Regions from separate parts of the Micromonospora sp. NPDC049048 genome, predicted to be linked through region 1. Evidence: riboswitches for the same ligand, from Rfam matches in the RefSeq annotation. Region 1 holds a riboswitch; each other region holds the start of a gene.
The links. A riboswitch is a leader RNA that binds a small molecule or an ion and turns the genes downstream of it on or off. The one in region 1 is predicted to bind cyclic di-AMP.

Region 1 (4,286 bases):
CGTCCAGTTGCGGGTGCTCCCGGTCTCCCCTGTCGTCGCCATGTCCGCCATCGTATGGCCCCCGCTTCGTGTTTTGCTCCGTACCCTCGCGTCCGGCGGGTGCGCGAGGGGCGAGAGTCGCCGCAGGGGGAGCCGCCGACATATGAAATGCATATCACGCATCCCTTGACGTACCTTGCGCTGCGTGTGACCGTGGTGGCAGCCCGCGTCCAGCGTCGGCCCGGGTGACCAGGCTGTTCACGCGAGGAGCGAGGTGGGGATGAGCCGTCCCGGATCGCCAGGCACCCGACCAGGCCCGGAGCTGACGCTCCCGGCACCGACGACGGGCGCCCCGCTCGACGTCGGCACCGCGCCGGCCCCCACGAACCCCGAGCAGGCGCTCGCCGAGCTGCACGCCGGCAACCGGCGGTTCGTGACCGGGACCCCGCGTCACCCGAACCAGGACGCCGGGCACCGCGCCGCGGTCGCCGACGGGCAGCACCCCTTCGCGGTGATCGTCGGCTGCTCCGACTCCCGGCTCGCCGCCGAGATCATCTTCGATCGGGGCCTGGGCGACCTCTTCGTCGTCCGCACCGCCGGGCACACCATCGGCCCCGAGGTGCTGGGCAGCGTGGAGTACGCCGTCACGGTCCTGGGCACGCCGCTGATCGTGGTGCTCGGGCACGACTCCTGCGGGGCCGTCCAGGCGGCGCGTGCGGCGGACGCCACCGGCACCCCACCGGCGGGCCACCTGTGCGCGGTGGTGGACGCCGTGGTGCCCAGCCTGCGCCGGGCCGCCGCCGAGGGCGTGGAGGACATCGACGGGATCGTCGACATCCACATCGCGTACACCGTCGAGGCCATGCTGGGCCGCTCCGCCGTGCTCGCCGCCGAGGTGGCCGCCGGCCGCTGCGGGGTGGTCGGCATGTCGTACCGGCTGACCGCCGGCGAGGTGCGGACGGTGGCCGCGGTGCCCGCCCTCGCGGTCGACGCGCCGGAGCCGGCGGCCAGCGTCGCGCTCGCCTGACTGCGGTCCCACCCGATGACACAGGGCCGCTCCCGCGTCCGGCGGGGGCGGCCCTGTGCGTGGCCCGAGGGCGCTGCTAGAGCAGTGACACGTGTACGTGGTCCGTGTGGTTCGACGGGCCGCTGTAGGACTTCCAGCCGGTCGCCGGGAACCAGATCTGCCTGTTCCAGATCACGTAGTAGATGCCGAGCCGGTCGGCGTTGCGGACCAGGAACGCGGTCAGGTTGTTGCCGTACATGTAGGTGTCGTCGTTGTGCCAGGGGGAGAAGCCACTGCGTTGCAGCGACCAGTCGCAGGCCCGGCCCTTCGGATGCTCGTACGGGCCGCCGGAGCGGTAGCAGCCGACGAACCGGTTGAAGCCGGCCCGCTTGACCTCCTTGTACATGTGCAGCGTGCGCGCGGTGATGCAGCCGGAGGTGGTGGGGTCGTCCTCGGTGCAGGACAGGGGCTTCCAGTCGCCGTCGGCGGTACGACCCGGCGCGATCTTCGCCACCGGCGAGGTGGCGACCACCTTGCCGCCGGTCAGCCCTCTGCCGCCGACCAGGGCGAGCGCCTTCTCCGCCTCCTTCTTGCCGCGGGCCATCTCGTTCGTCAGCCGCTGCTGCTCGCGCACCTCGGCGTCGAGCGCCAGCTTCGCCTGCTCGGCGCGGTCCTTGACCGCGTTCACCTCGGCGAGCTTCTTGGAGTTGACCAGGTTGAGTTCGTCGAGCGCGGCGGCGCGTTGGACGAACGAGTCGGGGCTGGCGGTGTCCAGCAGCATCGACACCGCCCCGATCCGCCCCGTCCGGTAGGACTGGGCGGCGATCTGGCTGACCTGCGGGGCCAGCGCGTTCAGCTCGGCCTGCGCGCGGTCGACCTCCAGGGCGAGTTCGAGCTGGCGCTTCTTCGACTTCGCCAGCTTCGCCTTGGCCTGGACGTAGGACCGGTTGCGGGCCTCGATCAGGTCGTCGAGCAGCTTGGGCTCGTCGTCCCCGTGCCCGGAGGGCGTGGGCGGGGTGGGTGCGGCCACCGCCGGAACAGGGCCGGCGAGGACCGCCAGCGCGGCGAGTACGGCCACCACAGGCGTCAGCCAGCGGCGTAGGGGTGCCGTCACAGTTTTCCCTTCCGTCGACCGCCGACCGGGTTAGCTGACGGGTTCGGGGCGGAAGTGGCCCCTACCGCTGTCGCGGATTCACCCCACGTGCCTGGTTCCCCGGCTCGCCTGGCGGCGATTGGGCGGCGGCACCGCAGGCGCCGCTGCGCGCCTTCAATGGTGACCGGCAGCGAGGTTACCCGAGAGCACTCCCGGGGATCTACGTCCCTAAGCCGACTAAATGCGTTATTTCGTAATGGCACACGGTGACCAGTGACGCGTTTATCAGGCCGGACGCCCCGGTCGGTCACGCTGCGGAGTTTCACCATGCGGTGTCCGTACTCCTGTCCCGGCCGGACCATCCGGTGGGAGCGGCGGACGGCGTTTCCCCGCGCGGCCCGCCGAGGGCCTCCAGCGCCTCGGACCGGTCGGTCGCCGGCCGGGGCGTCGGCGCGGTCGCGGCGCGGTCGGCGGTGTCCCCGCCGCGACGGCCGGCCGTGGTCACCAGGGCCGCCAGCCCGGTGGTCAGTGGCACGGCGGCGATCAGACCCAGGGTGGCGACCGCGCTGCGGACGATCTCCTGGGCGAGGAACTCGCTGGTGAGCAGCTGGGTCACCGCCCGCGAGTCGGCCGTCAGCAGGAGCAGCACCGGCAGCGAGGCGCCGGCGTACGCCAGCACGATGGTGTTCACCGTCGAGGCGATGTGCGCCCGGCCGACCCGGGTCGCCGCCCGGTAAAGCTGCGTCCGGGACAGCCCGGGGTTGGCGTGCGCCAGTTCGGTGACCGTGGCGGCCTGGGTCACCGTGACGTCGTCCAGCACGCCGAGGGAGCCGATGATGATCCCGGCCAGCAGCAGGCCGTGCAGGTCGACGTCGGCCTGGTACATCGACAGCGTGGTGGCGTCCTCGGAACCGAACCCGGTCAGGTGGGTCGCGGCGGTGGCGATGGTGCCGAGGACGCCGGTCAGCACCAGGCTGCCCAACGTGCCGAGTACGGCCACCGAGGTCTGGGCGGTCACGCCGTGGGTCAGGTAGAGCACCACGAACATGATCAGGGCGGCGCCGACGACCGCGACCAGCAGCGGCGGGCTCCCGGCGCTGATCCCGGGCAGCACGAAGGTCAGCAGGATGGCGAAGCTCGCCGCCAGGCCGGCCAGCGCGGCCAGCCCGCGCCACCGCCCGAAGGCGACGATGGCGGCCGCGAAGAGCGCCACCAGCCAGATCAGCGGCTTTCCGCGCTGGTGTTCGGCGATGTTGTAGGCGCTGGCCGTGGGGTCGGCGGGGTCGGTGAGCTCGACCAGGATGATCTCGTCGTCGACGGCGACGGTCGGTGCGCCGGGCCCGGCCGGAATCGGTGTCTGCACCTGCTGGCCGGCGTCGGGGCCGTCCTCCACCCGTACGGTCACCGTGCCGCAGGGGCCCGGTGCCTCCCCCGGGCCTCCCTCCGGGGTCTCCAGGGCCGGCGGGCACGGCTCCGTCACCACCCGCGTGACGGTGCCGTGGTAGCGGGGCGTGTCGGTGCCGGCCACGGGATCGGGCGTGTCCCGTGGCCACAGCACCAGGGCCGCGATCAACGTGGCGACGAAGAGGGGCACCACGGTCGCGAAGAGGACCCGCCGTACGCCCGGCGGGGCGGACGGAGCGGGACGGGTGTGGTCGGCGCCCATCGAGTGTCTCCCAACGAATCCAGGGCGTGGTACGGGCCGGCGGGCCGGTCGGTTCAGCCTCGCCACGCGGCTGGGACGGGGGACCATCCCCACGTGGCGGTGCGGTCACGTACCCCGGTCGTCGGCCCCCGCCCGGCGGCGGGTGCTCGGTGCCACCGCCCGGCGGGGGACGCGGTGCGGGCGGTGCGGAGTCCGGATGGCCACCGGCCGAATGGTAGCCACCCCCGCACCGGCGCGCAGGTCGTGCGGGCGGTGTCGCGACGCGGACCTCAGTCGGGCATCGATGCGGGGACGCCGCGGGTTGGTACCCGTGCGGAGCGGGTCGACGCGCTAGCGTGACGGTTGTGCGGACGACGGTGACGGCGACGCGGGGCGCGCGGCTCCTGCTGCTCGTCGGCACGCTGCTCGGGCTGGCCGCCATGCACACGATCGGTCACGACTCGCACCCGACCGGCCATGCCCCCGCCCCGTCGGGGCACGCCGCCGCCGTGCCCGCCCCGCACGCGGCCCTCGCGCCCGTCCAGCAGATGGTGCTCGCGCCC
Region 2 (4,286 bases), on a different contig from region 1:
GGCTGGTCCGCTCCTGCGGCCGGCTGCCCGCCGGTACGAGGCGCACCCGGTCGACCAGGCCGGTGATCGAGTCGATCCGGCCGGTGCCCAGGCCGTGCCGGGTCACGTTCAGCGCGCCGGCCGCCGCGCCGGTACGGATCGCGGTGCGCACGTCACCGCCGCGTGCCGTCACGGCCGCCACCCCGGCGGTCATCGAGTCGCCCGCCCCGCGCGGGTCGGCCGCCTCCAGCCGGGGCATCTCCACCTCGAAGACCTCGCCGTCGACGAGGGCGAGGGCGGGCTTGTCGGCCCGGCTCACCACCACGTTCTCGGCGCCCGCGGCGTGCAGGTCGTAGAGGGCCCGGGTGAGCTGCTCCTCGTCGTCGCCGTCGGCGCGGCCGTCGGCGATCAGCTCCTCGTGGCTGACCTTCAGGAAGAAGACGCCGCTGCTCAGCACGGCGTCGAGGTGCTCACCGCAGAGGTCGACCACCACCCGGCTGCCGTTGGCCCCGAGGTCGGCGGCGAAACGGCGGTAGAGGTCGGCCGGGACCAGGGACGGCTCGTTCGGCCCGCTCAGTACGCTGACCTCGGCGCGCAGCCCCTCGCCGAGGGCCAGGTTGTAGATCTCGTCCAGCTCGTGCCGGCTGAGCGGCTGGCCGGGCACGTCCACGATCTCCCGCCGGGAGCCCTCGCGCCGGTCGTGCACGTACCCGCCGCTGCCGGAGTCGCGGACCACCACCTTCAGGTCCACCCCCTCGCTGACCAGCAGCGGCTCCAGCACCTGGCCGATCTCGCCACCGAGGGCGGTGCAGAGCACCACGTCGACCCCGAGCGACATCACCATCCGGGCCTGCCAGACGCCCTGCCCGCCGGGGTGCAGGTGCAGCTCCGGCGCCTCGCTGGGCTGGTCCACGGTCACCGTCAGCCGGGGCGTGGGCGCGAAGACCATCACGTGCCCGCTCATCCGTCGTACCCGTTCATGCCCCCACCCCTCCAACCGTCGGCACGGTGCGTGGCCGCGCATGAGCTGACGGTAGCGGGAGCGTTGTCCGTGCGGCCGGACTCCGGGCGGCTTCGGCGCGGCGTCGTGAGGGCCGGACCAGGAGCCGCCGGAGACGACGGGCGCCGGTACGCCCCGGGTGCCGCGACGCGTGGCACCCGGGGCGCGGGCGTCAGTAGACCGACAGGTGTACGTGGTTGGTGTGATCGCTGGACGGGTCGCCGTTGGCTCCGCTGTACGACTTCCACCCGCTGCTCGGCAACCAGATCTGCCGGTACCAGATCACGTAGAGCACGGCGAGGCGGTCGGCGTTGTTCACGAAGTACGCCGCGAGGTTGTTGCCGTACGTCCGGTCGCCGCCCGTGGCGTCGCCGCCGAAGCCGCCCTTCTGCGCCGCGAAGTCGCAGGCCCGGCCCTTGGGGTGCTCCCCGGAGCCGCCGGAGCGGTAGCAGGAGACGTAGCGGGTGAAGCCCGCCGCCTTGGCCTGGTTCAGCGCGTGCAGGGTGCGCGGCGTGATGCAGCCGTTGGCGGGGGTGGGGTCGTTGACGCTGCACGACTCGGACGGCCAGGAGCCGTCGGAGTTGCGCGGCGCCGCCTTCGCCGTCTTGTTCGAGGTGCCGCCCGGCGAGCCGCCTCCGCCCGCGGCCTGCTGCTTCTGGTTGGCGACCGTCAGCGCCCGCTCGGCCTGCTCCTTGCGCTTGGCCATCACGGTGACCTGCTTGCGTTGCTCCCGGATCTCGCCGTCCAGGGCGAGCTTGGTGCGGGTGGCGTCGTCCCGGGTCTGCTGGAGCTCGCGCAGGGCCCGGTCCTCCTTGGCGGCCACCGCGTCGAGGGCGGCGGCGCGGTCCATGAAGCCGTCCGGCGAGCCGCTGTTGAGAAGTGCGGACGCCACGCTGAGCCGGCCGGTGCGGTAGGCGGCCCCCGCGATCTCGCCCACGTTGGCGGTGCGCGCCGCCAGCTCCACCTCGGTGGTCTTGAGCTGCGCGGTCAGCTGCTGCTGCCGCCTGGCCGACGTGTCGAGGGCGCGCTTGGCGTCGAGGTAGCCCTTGCTGGCGGCCTCCAGTTGGGCCCGCAGGGCCGGGGTGCCGCCCTCCTCGTCCTGGCCGGGGGCCGCGGCGAGCAGGCCGGCGCGGGTGGCTGCCGCCGCCGGGGCGGCGGTGACCGGGGCCACGGCGGCGCCGAGGGCGAGCATCGTGGCGATCAGGGCCGCCGTCCGGGCGGCACGTCGTCGTACAGGTGCCATCACTGGCATACACGCGTCCTTCCGTCAGCCGCCGACCGGGTTAGCTGACGGGTTCGGGACGGAAGATCCCTACCGCTGACGCGGATGCACCCCACGAACATGGTTCCCCGGTTCGCCCCGTCGGGCGATTAGGCGGCGGCCACCGCCGGCACCGGTGGGTGCCGCCTGGCGGAGGCCGAAGCCGAGACTACCGGTGCCGGTGTGACTGGTGCAGCTCTGGTGACGCAGGGTGTGTGTCCACTAACAGTCAAATCCGGCATAGCGCCACAATAGCCACCCAGATTTAAGGTTGTCCTCATTACCACTCGACTGCCCCACAGGCCCCGGAGGACGCTCCCGGCTCGATCTGCAGCGTGGCGTGCTCGATCTTGAAGTCGTCGTGCAGCGCGTCCCGGGCGGCGCGCAGCACCGCGCCGACCTCCGCGTCGGGCGCCATGGTCAGGTGCGCCGAGGCCACCTCCATCCCGGAGGTCAGGGTCCAGACGTGCAGGTCGTGCACCTCGGCGACGCCCGGCACGGCGGCCAGCCGGTCGTGCACCGCCGTGACCTGGAGGTGTTCCGGCGCGGCCTGCACCAGGATGCGCAGCGCGGCCCGGCCGAGGCGCCAGGTACGCGGCAGGATGAACACCCCGATCGCGACCGCCGCCAACGGGTCGGCCCACCACCAGCCGGTGGCGACGATCAGCAGCGCCGCCCCGATCACGCCGAGTGACCCCAGCAGGTCGCCGAGCACCTCCAGGTACGCGCCGTGGACGTTGATGCTCTCCTTCGCCCCCGAGCGCAGGAGTGCGAACGCGCCGACGTTGGCGAGCAGGCCGAGCACGGCGACCACCAGCATCGGGCCGGCCAGCACCTGCGGCGGATCGCCGAAGCGGCGGACCGCCTCGATCACGACGTAGACCGCGACGCCGGAGAGCAGCATGGCGTTGGCGAGCGCGGCCAGCACCTCCAGCCGGTAGAGGCCGAAGGTGCGCTGCGGATCGCCGCTCGCCCGACGGGTGGCGGCGATCGCCGCGAGCGCCATGCCGATGCCGAGCACGTCGGTGAACATGTGCCCGGCGTCGCTCAGCAGGGCCAGCGAGCCCGTGCGGAAGGCCGCCACCGCCTCCACCACCATCAGGCCGGCGAGCAGCCCGAACGCGGCCCAGAGCCGGCCCCGGTGGCGGTGCGCGGCATTCGCCACGGACCCGTGGTGGTGGTCATGACCTGCGCCCACGCGACCATCCTCCCTGTCGAGGCCCGGAACCGCGTTCAAACTATGCTCACATCGCTATGTGTGCAAGTAATTGGTGCTCAGCCAGTCGGGTCGACGGTGGTGAGCCGCTGGGTGGCCCGGGACAGCGCCACGTAGAGCGTCCGTACCCCCGATCCCGGGTCGGCCCGGATCTCGCCCGGGGCGACGAGGACCACCCCGTCGTACTCCATGCCCTTGGCCTCCAGACTGGTCACCACCTGAAGGCGCGGCGCACCCAGCGTGCCCAGCCAGCCGGCCACCTCGTCGCGGCGCGGCACCGGCGTGATCACCCCGACCGTGCCCTCCACCTCGGCGAGCAGCGCGCCGGTCGCCGCCACGACGGCGGCCTCCAGCTCCGCCGGCGGCACCACCAGCGCGACCGGGTCGACGCCGGTCGAGCGCACCGCCCGGGGCAGCGGAAGGTCCGGGTGCACCCGGCGGATCTCCGCCGCCGCCACCGCGAAGATCTCCGCCGAGTTGCGGTAGTTCGTGGTGAGGGTGAAGTGGTGCCGCTTTCGTCGCCCCAACGCCTGGTCCCGGGCCCGCGACAGCTCCTCCGCCTCGCCCGTCCACGCCGTCTGGGCCGGGTCGCCCACCACCGTCCACGAGGCCAGCCGGCCGCGCCGGCCGATCATGCGCCACTGCATCGGCGAGACGTCCTGCGACTCGTCGACCACCACGTGCGCGTACTCCCGGTAGTCCTCCGGGCGTTCCCGGGCCGCCTCGCGGGCGGCCCGCTGCCGGTCGGCGAAGGTGCTCAGCTCGCGGACCCCACCGGCCAGCTGGAACGCGTCCCGCCTGGCCCGGGCCGGTCTCATCGGCTTGCCGAG
Region 3 (4,286 bases), on a different contig from region 1:
TCGGCACGCCCGGCGGCTGCCGGTTGCAGCCGGTGAACGGCGGCTGGTTGGTGGCGAAGTCGGGGTCGATGGTGACCAGCCCGGTCCGGTGCGTGCCGGTCGACTTGAACGGCGCCTTCAGCAGGTCGAAGTAGTGCGACCAGTCCCAGTACGGTCCCGGGTCCCAGTGCATGCCGCGCACGTTCGCGGCGACGGTGCCGGGGACGTTGTCGTGGCCGATGATGTGGTTGCGGTCCAGCGGGATGTTGTACTGCCGCGCCAGGTGACGGACCAGCTTGGCGGAGGTGCGGTACATCGCCTCGGTGTACCAGGTGCCGTGCCCGGCGAAGCCCTCGTGCTCCAGGCCGATGGACTTGGCGTTCACGTACCAGTTGCCGGCGTGCCAGCCGACGTCCTTGGTCTTGATGTGCTGGGCGATGTGGCCGTCGACCGAGCGCAGGGTGTAGTGCCAGCCCACCCGCTTCGGGTCCTTGACCAGGTTGACGCTGGGGCCGAAGTAGCCCTCGGTGTCGTGGATGACGATGTACTCGATCTTCTGCTGCGTGGGCCGGTTCGCCAGGTCGTGGTTGCCGTAGTCGCCCAGGGCGGGCCCGTACTGCTGGTACGGCGCCGGGATCCACTCGCAGGAGATGTCGACCGGGCACTCCAGCCCGTCGGGCCGGGCGAGCTTGCGCAGCCGCAGCCGGTCCAGCCAGGAACGGTCCGGCTGGACCGCGCTGCCGGCCAGCGTGACGCGCTGCCCGTCGTCGGTCAGCCGGCTGTCGCCGGTGGCGATGGTGGCGTACACCTCGTTGGCGAAGGCCGCCGCGGCGTCGGCGCTGTCCGCGCCCGAGTACCGGGCCACCGCGCCGTACCAGGCCGCGGGGTCGGTGCCGGCACCGACCGGGGCGCCGATCTCCTTCTGGTACGCGGCCAGCAGCGCCGCGCCGCCCCGGATGTTCGCCGTGACGTCCGTGCGCAGCGCCTCCTCGCTGGCGCCGGTCAGTTCCGCGGCGGCGTCGAGCGTCCGGAGCGCCTCGGCGGGCGGGGCGGCGGCCGGCGGCTCGTTGGCCTCGGCCAGGGACGGGCGGGAGTCGTCGCCGCGCGGGTCCTCGCTGCCCTCGTCGTGGTGGGTGCCGCCGGACAGGGCGGCGACGTGCTCGGCGTCGGTGAGGTGCATCGGTCCGTAGCCGCCGCTGGTGCTCGGCGTGCCGGCGTTGGTGTCCCAGCGGGACTGTAGGTAGGAGACCCCGAGCAGGACGCTCTCCGGCACGCCGTACTCGGCCGACGCGGCGGCGTACTGCTGCTGCCGGTCGGTCACCGGCGTCGCTGCGGCGGCGGATCCGGCGGCGGTGAGCGGCGTCGCCGTCAGGGCGGCGGCCACGGCGGCGGCCAGCAGGACGCGTCTGCTCCTCGATGTCGCTGACAGGTGCATCAGACCCCCAGTTCGGGCGGGCAAAGGTGGGGCCACCTTCGCCCCGCCCGCCGCCTTTGGTCAATACCTTTCTGTCTGACACTTCAGAAGGAAGAAAATCTTCGTCTTCCGGGTTGCGGATTCGCCAGGCGCGGGTGGGTACGGAGTGTCACTGCCCGCAGGGTTGCGGATCGATAACGGCCGTCTCTACTCTGGTCATTCGTCGGCCGGTGACAATCCGTCCAACCCGGGCGGTGGCGGTCCGACACCGCCGAGTCGCTCACGAGCGAGCCGGGGACCCAGGTTCCCGGGGTGAATCCGCAGCCCCTGCGGTAGGGCGTCCCCTTCCCGCCCGAACCCGTCAGCTAACCCGGTAGGCGGTCCGGAAGAAGGAGTACGCAGCCCGGTGGCACACCATGCCCCGCGGCCACCGTCGGCCCGGTCGGTCCGCACCGACCCGACGACGGCTGCGCCGCGCCCACGCTGGTACCGCTGCACCACCGCCCTCGCCGCCCTCGCCGCGTTCGCCGTCGTCCTGACCGGTGGCGCCACGGCGGCCCACGCCGAACCGACGGTCGCCGAGATCGAGCGGCAGATCGACGAGGACTGGAACAAGCTCGAACCGATCATCGAGCGGCACAACGCCACCCGACAGGACCTGGCCGCCAGACGCAAGCAGGCGAACGCGCTCGCCGCGCAGATCGGGCCGCTGGAGAAGCGGGTCGACGAGGCGATGGAGAAGGTGGGCGCCCTGGCCGCCCGCGCCTACAAGGGCGAGAACGTCTCCGTCGTCAACGCCCTGCTGGGCAGCCGCTCGCCCAGCGAGATGGTCGGGCAGCTCGAACTGCTCGACCGGTTCGCCCAGCACCAGCAGCAGGACGTGCGGCAGGTCGCCGAGCTGCGCGACCAACTGGCCGCGAAGAAGGCGCCGCTGGACGAGATGGTCGTCCAGCTCAGCCGCACCGAGGCCCAGCTCGCGGCGAAGAAGAAGCAGATCAACGCCGAGATCGACCGGTTGCAGAAGCTGCGGCTGCGGGTCTACGGCAACGGCGGCGGCGGGCCGCTGCGTCCCGCCCCCTGCCCGGCCGGCTACCCCGGCGGCCCGGCCGGTACCGCCGTGAAGTTCGCCTGTGCCCAGATCGGCAAGCCCTACGTCTGGGGTGCCGAGGGGCCGAACTCGTACGACTGCTCCGGCCTGATGCTCGCCGCCTGGGCGAAGGCCGGGGTCTCGCTGCCGCACAACGCCGCGCAGCAGCGCCGGGTCACCGCGTCCGTCAGCCGGAGCGAGCTGCGCCCGGGGGACCTGGTCTTCTACTACAGCGACCTGCACCACGTCGGCATGTACGTCGGCGGGGGCTGGGTGGTGCACGCCTCCCGCGCCGGGGTGCCGATCAAGATGAAGAAGGTCGACGACGGCCCGATCCACAGCTACGGCCGACCCGGCTGACGTGCCCGGAGGGTCCCCGCCCGGCGGGGGCCCTCCGCCCGCTCGCAGGTCGGGTCAGCGGGTCGGCCAGGTGCGCCAGTGCTGCCAGGAGCGGCTCGGGGTCGGCCCGCGCTGCCCCTGGTAGCGCGAGCCGTAGACGACCGAGCCGTACGGGTGCTCCGCCGGCGACGAGAGCCGGAAGATGCAGAGTTGCCCGATCTTCATGCCCGGCCAGAGCGTGATCGGCAGGTTGGCCACGTTGGACAGCTCCAGGGTGACGTGGCCGGAGAAGCCCGGGTCGATGAAGCCCGCCGTGGAGTGGGTGAGCAGGCCGAGCCGGCCCAGTGAGCTCTTCCCCTCCAGGCGGCCGGCGAGCTGGTCGCCGAGCGAGATGACCTCCAGCGTCGAGGCGAGCACGAACTCGCCGGGATGCAGCACGTAGGGCTCGCCGTCGGGCACCTCGACCATCGACGTGAGGTCGTCCTGCTGCTGGGCGGGGTCGATGTGGGTGTAGAGGTGGTTGTTGAAGACCCGGAAGAGCTTGTCCAGGCGTACGTCGATGCTGGACGGTTGCACCAACGCGGGCTCGAACGGCTCCAGCGCGAGCGTTCCCGCCTCGATCTCGCGGGCCAGGTCGCGATCGGAGAGCAGCATCCGCACACCTTAGCGAGCGACGTGCGTGACCTGCGTGTCGGAGTGCGTCTTCGTACAATTGTTCGATAGAATGCCGGCATGGCTTCCTGGTCCGAATTCGCCGCCGACGAGCCCCGCCTCGCCGACGGGATCCGCCTCCTCATGCAGCAGTACGGGCCGGGCTTCGGCTACCTGGCCACCGTCCGCGCCGACGGCGGGCCCCGGGTGCACCCGGTCTCCCCCGTGATCACCGACGAGGGGCTCTTCTGCTTCGTCGTCGACTCGCCCAAGCGGCGCGACCTGGAGCGCGACGGTCGCTACGCGCTGCACTCCTTCCCGCCGGAGGAGAGCGACGACGAAGCCTACGTCGCCGGCCACGCCCGGCCGGTGACCGACCCGGCCCGGGTCGCCCGGCTGGCCCGCAGTCACCGGGCCGCGCCCCAGGTCGACTGGCGGGTCTTCGAGTTCACCGTCGACGTGGCGATGCTGGCCCGCCGCGAGTCCGGTGTCGCTGGCGGGGCCGGCGAGTGGCACGGCCGCCCCGCCGTCCAGGTGTGGCTCGACCCCCACGCGGCTGCCGTCGGCACCGCCGTGCTGCCCGAGACCCGGTCGGGAAGCGTCGGCGGCCACGCCGCCCGCCCGGCCGCCTGAGACGCGGTGCGGCGCCCCGGCACCGTTCCCACCCGGGGCGCCGCACCGTGACCACCATCCCGCCCCCGGGCGCGGCCCACCGGCCGCACACACACCGGTGCCGGCCCCGTCGAGCGGAGCCGGCACCGGTGGAGTCGTACGGCTTGACTATGCCGCGCGGTACGCGTTCCAGGCGGTCAGCAT
Region 4 (4,286 bases), on a different contig from region 1:
CCGCGGACGCCGATGCTGTGCGAGCGGTCGAGGACCGCCCGTACGAACCGGGTGACGACGTCGTCGATCGGGCGCAGGTACTCCCGGTCGCCGTGGATGTCGGTCTGCACGCCGACCCCGAGCACCACCACCGGGATCTTCAGCTGCTCGATCAGCTTCGTCATGGTCTCGATGCGGTGGGCGTAGCTGCGCCGGAAGGCGTTGGCGAGCGGTACGACGTAGACGTCGTACCGCTCGTTGATCATGTCGGCCTCGCGCAGGTTGACCCTGAACTCGGTCGAGGTGATCTCGGCGGTGGCGGTGCGCAGCAGCTTGTGGGCGGCGTGGCTGAAGACGAGGTTGCCGTTGTTCTCGCCGATCCAGTTCCGCTCGAACGTCTCCTCGGGGGAGTAGACGTCGAACGGACCCTTCTTCGCCCGCATCAGGATGCGCCGGTGCATTCGTCCCGCCTCTCGTCACCTTCGGGTCCCGGAATACTAGCCAGGCATCCGGCGCGGACCCGGACGCCCTGCGCTGCCGTCTCGGGACAAAACGCCTCGACCATCGGGAACCGGGGAGGGCGTCCACGCCTGTCGGGGCATAACGGACACTCGCGGACGGTACGGAACAGAGCCTCACGTTCGGCAGGTAGGGTGCCCGACGGGCGGTACCGACCGGTGGGCCGCCAGCAGGCCCCGCGGGGCGCCTGCCCGCGGAGGGCCGAGGAGGAGACGTACGTGCTGGTGAGCCTGCGGAGCGCCGGGATGTCGGCATGACGGACGCCGCGACCGTCGCGCCGGCCGAACGGCCCGCGTCCTCGGCCAACCGCCTGCCGTCGCTGACGGGGCTGCGCTGGGTCGCCGCCCTGCTCGTCTTCGGGTTCCACGCCGCGACGATGGGCATCATCGCCGAGCCCGGCCACAAGGCCGTCGTGGACTGGATCTTCACCCTCGGCCTGTCCGGCGTGCAGTTCTTCTTCATCCTCAGCGGCTTCGTGCTGGTCTGGTCGGCGCGGCCCACCGACACCCGCCGGGCGTTCTGGCGCCGCCGGGTGGCCAAGATCTGGCCGAGCCACGTGGTGCTGTGGGGGGCGGCCCTGGCGGTCGCGGCCTGGTTCGCCGACCCGGTGGACCGGTTCGTCGCCGTGGAGAACCTGTTCCTCCTCCAGGCCTGGGACCCCCGGCCGGGCCACTTCTACAGCATCAACACGGTCAGCTGGTCGCTGTCCTGCGAGTTCTTCTTCTACCTCTGCCTGCCGCTGGCGCTGCCGCTGATCCGCCGGGCCCGGCCGTGGGCGCTGTGGGCCGTCGTGGTCGCGGTGCCGCTGCTGATCCTGGCGCTCTGGCCGGGCCAGGCCCTGGTGCCGGAGGAGAGCCGCTGGTGGTTCACCCAGGTCTTCCCGCCCGTACGGTCGCTGGAGTTCTGGATGGGCGTCGCCGCCGCCGAGCTGATGCGGCGGGGCCGCTGGCGGGGCCCGCGCCTGCCCGTCGCCAGCCTCGTCTTCGTGGCGACCTGGCTGGTCGCCGCGCAGTGGGTCCGCGCCGAACTGTGGGCGGCCCTGCTCTCGGTGGCGTACATCCTGGTCATCACCGCGGCGGCCGACGCGGACGTGCGCGGGCGGCGCTCGCCGTGGCGGTCCCGTCCGATGATCTGGCTCGGCGAGGTCTCCTTCGCCTTCTACCTGGTGCACGTCCTGGTGATGATCACCGTCCTGCGGCTCACCGGCGACTGGGGCGTGGGCTTCCGCGGCTGGTGGGGACTGGCGGTGGTGCTCGGCTTCCTGCTGGTGAACCTGGCCCTGGCCGGCCTGCTGCACCGCTTCGTGGAGAAGCCGATGATGCGGCTGCTCACCCCGCGCCGGCCCGCCCGGCCGACGCCGCCCGGCGGGGACGACGCCGGGAGCACCTCCGGCGGTACCGGGCCGGCGGAGGCGTCGGGGAAGCGGGACAGCGCCGTGCCGCGCCCCCGGTCCGCCGAGCCACGGACCGGGGACCGACCGACGTACGTCGACTCACGCTGACCGTCCCGGCGGGCGGGACGTTCCCGCCGGGGCCGGCCCGCGCACGGACGGTAATCCCACCGTTTCGGTGACGCCGGTCACCACGGCGCCGAATCGGTCAACCAACGTGCGCGGGTCGATTCACGCCGCGAATTCGGGGTGCCGATGTCCGCCTGCTTGACCCCTCGTCCCCCGGAGGGCTCCCAGAAACGGTCGTCCCATTGAGTCACGACAGTGGCTCGATGCCCGCAAAATCGGGCCCAGGATCCAGGTTTAGGCAGGTGGGGTGGGGTTGGCAGGGCGCGAACCGGCCAGTAATGTCGGCGCGTCCGGTGCGGTACCCGATCGCCAGAGGGCGACGCCGCGCCGACCCGCCTAATCGTGAACGACGAACCGGGGACCCACTGCTTCATGGGGTGAATCCGAGGGCCGTAGGCCCTTGGTAGGGCGTTCTTCCCGCCCGAATCCGTCAGCTAACCCGGTCGGCGGTGTCGGAAGGAGTTCCATCCTCGTGCAGCACCCATCCGCCCCTCGGTTGTTCCGCCGTCTCCACGGCGTCGCGGTGCCCGCGCTCCTCGGCCAGCAGGTCGTGAGCTGACCGACCGGTCACCGTCGTTCGTCGCCCGGCTTCCCGGGCGCACCCCCTGAGCAGCCCAGCACCCCGCGCGGACGTCCGTCCGCGCGGTCGGTCCGCCCTGCCCTCGGCACGGATCGCGGGCTGCCCACCCCGAGCCCGTGGAGGAAACCGTGAAGCACCACCTCAAGCGACAGCTGCGTCGCCTCACGTCCGAACGTCCGTACCAGCTGGCCGCCGCGTCCGCCGCCGCGCTCGTGCTGGCGTCGGGCACGGGCGCGCTGCTGGCCAGCACCGACGAGGCCCCCGCCGCCGCGCAGGCCCCGGTCGCCGCGACCGAATCGCGCGACGACGACGCCGCCTCGCGCGGAGCGGCCCGGGTCACGACCGCCCCGTCCAGCGCCGTCCCGTCCAGCGCCGCTCCGGCGGCCTCCAGCGCAGCCCCCTCGGCCAGCGCCTCCAGCGCCGCCGCCAACCCGGATGTGACCCGTGAGCCGGAGCGGCCGAAGCCCCCGGCGGCCAAGAGCCTGAACTACGACTACCAGGCCCAGACCACCTTCTACAACTGCGGCCCGGCGGCCGTCCGGCACGCCCTCAGCGCCGCCGGCATCGCACGCAGCCAGGACACCCTCGGCGCCCAGCTGGGTACCGACCAGATGGGCACCGACTCCGCCGAGGACACCACCCGCGTGCTGAACGCGACGGTGAAGGGTGCGCCGTACCGGACCCGGATGATTCCCGGCGGCGCCGCCACCCCGGCCCAGATGGACCGGCTCCAGGCCGACGTCGTCGCGGCCATCGGCGACGGGCGGGGCGTCGTGGTGAACGTGGCCGGCAGCGCCACGGACACCAACGGCGGCTGGCACTCGTTCCCCGGCGGTCACTACGTCGCCGTCGTCGGCTACCAGGACGAGGGCCGGCTGGTGAAGATCGCCGACTCGGCGAACCCCGCGACCGCCTCGTACTGGATGAGCACCATCGCCCTGGCGAACTGGGCCGCCACCCGCGGCTACTCCGCCTGAGCGACACCGCCGGGCGTCGGCTCCCACCCGGGGGCCGGCGCCCGATGTCGTGTCCGGGTCACGGCCCTCGCCCTCGGCCCGCCCGGGTGACACACTGCGCTGCATGGTCGACGGAACGGGTGACCGGGAGGACGGCCGGCGCGTGCTCCTGCTGCTGCACGGCATGGGCGCCACCGGCGAGGTGTGGCTGCCGTTGGCGCCGCTGCTGGAACGCCGGTGGGCGGGGCGGTGGCTGGCGCCGGACCTCGCCGGCCACGGCTGGTCGCCGCCGCTGCCGGAGTACTCGTTCGCGGGGCTGGCCGCGCGGATCGCCGCCGCTCTGCCGGCGGGGGAACGGCTCGTCGTGCTGGGCCACTCCCTCGGCGGGGTGGTCGGGCTGGCGCTGGCCGCCCGCGGCGCCGGCCTGCCGGTGGACGCCGTGGTCGGGGTCGGCATCAAGGCGGTCTGGTCACCGGCGGAGCTGGCGAAGGCAGGCGAGTTGGCGACCCGGCCGGTGACCTGGTTCGCCAGCCGGGACGAGGCGGCCCGCCGCTACCTGCGGGTGGCCGGGCTGACCGGGCTCGTCGCCCCGGAGCATCCGATCGTGGCGGCCGGGCTGCGCCAGGTCGACGGCCGCTGGCGGCTGGCGATGGACCCCGCCGCGTTCGGCGTGGGCGAGCCGGGCCTACCCGCCCTGCTGGCGGCCACCGACGTGCCGGTGCTGCTGGCCCGC

Region 2: linked by a shared signal. The riboswitch ahead of ACGFIG_RS11620 (coiled-coil domain-containing protein) and the one ahead of ACGFIG_RS08635 (coiled-coil domain-containing protein) in region 1 are both predicted to bind cyclic di-AMP.
Region 3: linked by a shared signal. The riboswitch ahead of ACGFIG_RS20380 (NlpC/P60 family protein) and the one ahead of ACGFIG_RS08635 (coiled-coil domain-containing protein) in region 1 are both predicted to bind cyclic di-AMP.
Region 4: linked by a shared signal. The riboswitch ahead of ACGFIG_RS23585 (C39 family peptidase) and the one ahead of ACGFIG_RS08635 (coiled-coil domain-containing protein) in region 1 are both predicted to bind cyclic di-AMP.

What each region holds. Positions count from the first base shown of each region.
Region 1 is NZ_JBICTM010000002.1:700,497-704,782, reverse strand. Features, by position in the region: gene ACGFIG_RS08645 (helix-turn-helix transcriptional regulator) at 1-51, opposite strand, end outside; gene ACGFIG_RS08640 (carbonic anhydrase) at 260-1,006, shown strand; gene ACGFIG_RS08635 (coiled-coil domain-containing protein) at 1,083-2,099, opposite strand; cyclic di-AMP (ydaO/yuaA leader) riboswitch at 2,103-2,234, opposite strand; gene ACGFIG_RS08630 (YibE/F family protein) at 2,401-3,744, opposite strand; gene ACGFIG_RS08625 (hypothetical protein) at 4,089-4,286, shown strand, end outside.
Region 2 is NZ_JBICTM010000003.1:225,173-229,458, forward strand. Features, by position in the region: gene ACGFIG_RS11615 (1-phosphofructokinase family hexose kinase) at 1-943, opposite strand, end outside; gene ACGFIG_RS11620 (coiled-coil domain-containing protein) at 1,152-2,222, opposite strand; cyclic di-AMP (ydaO/yuaA leader) riboswitch at 2,236-2,367, opposite strand; gene ACGFIG_RS11625 (cation diffusion facilitator family transporter) at 2,521-3,438, opposite strand; gene ACGFIG_RS11630 (HelD family protein) at 3,516-4,286, opposite strand, start outside.
Region 3 is NZ_JBICTM010000006.1:171,363-175,648, reverse strand. Features, by position in the region: gene ACGFIG_RS20385 (N-acetylmuramoyl-L-alanine amidase) at 1-1,414, opposite strand, end outside; cyclic di-AMP (ydaO/yuaA leader) riboswitch at 1,653-1,787, shown strand; gene ACGFIG_RS20380 (NlpC/P60 family protein) at 1,800-2,840, shown strand; gene dcd (dCTP deaminase) at 2,895-3,473, opposite strand; gene ACGFIG_RS20370 (pyridoxamine 5'-phosphate oxidase family protein) at 3,552-4,103, shown strand; gene ACGFIG_RS20365 (zinc metalloprotease) at 4,251-4,286, opposite strand, start outside.
Region 4 is NZ_JBICTM010000007.1:360,805-365,090, reverse strand. Features, by position in the region: gene ACGFIG_RS23595 (polysaccharide pyruvyl transferase family protein) at 1-440, opposite strand, end outside; gene ACGFIG_RS23590 (acyltransferase family protein) at 752-1,999, shown strand; cyclic di-AMP (ydaO/yuaA leader) riboswitch at 2,341-2,481, shown strand; gene ACGFIG_RS23585 (C39 family peptidase) at 2,714-3,574, shown strand; gene ACGFIG_RS23580 (alpha/beta fold hydrolase) at 3,678-4,286, shown strand, end outside.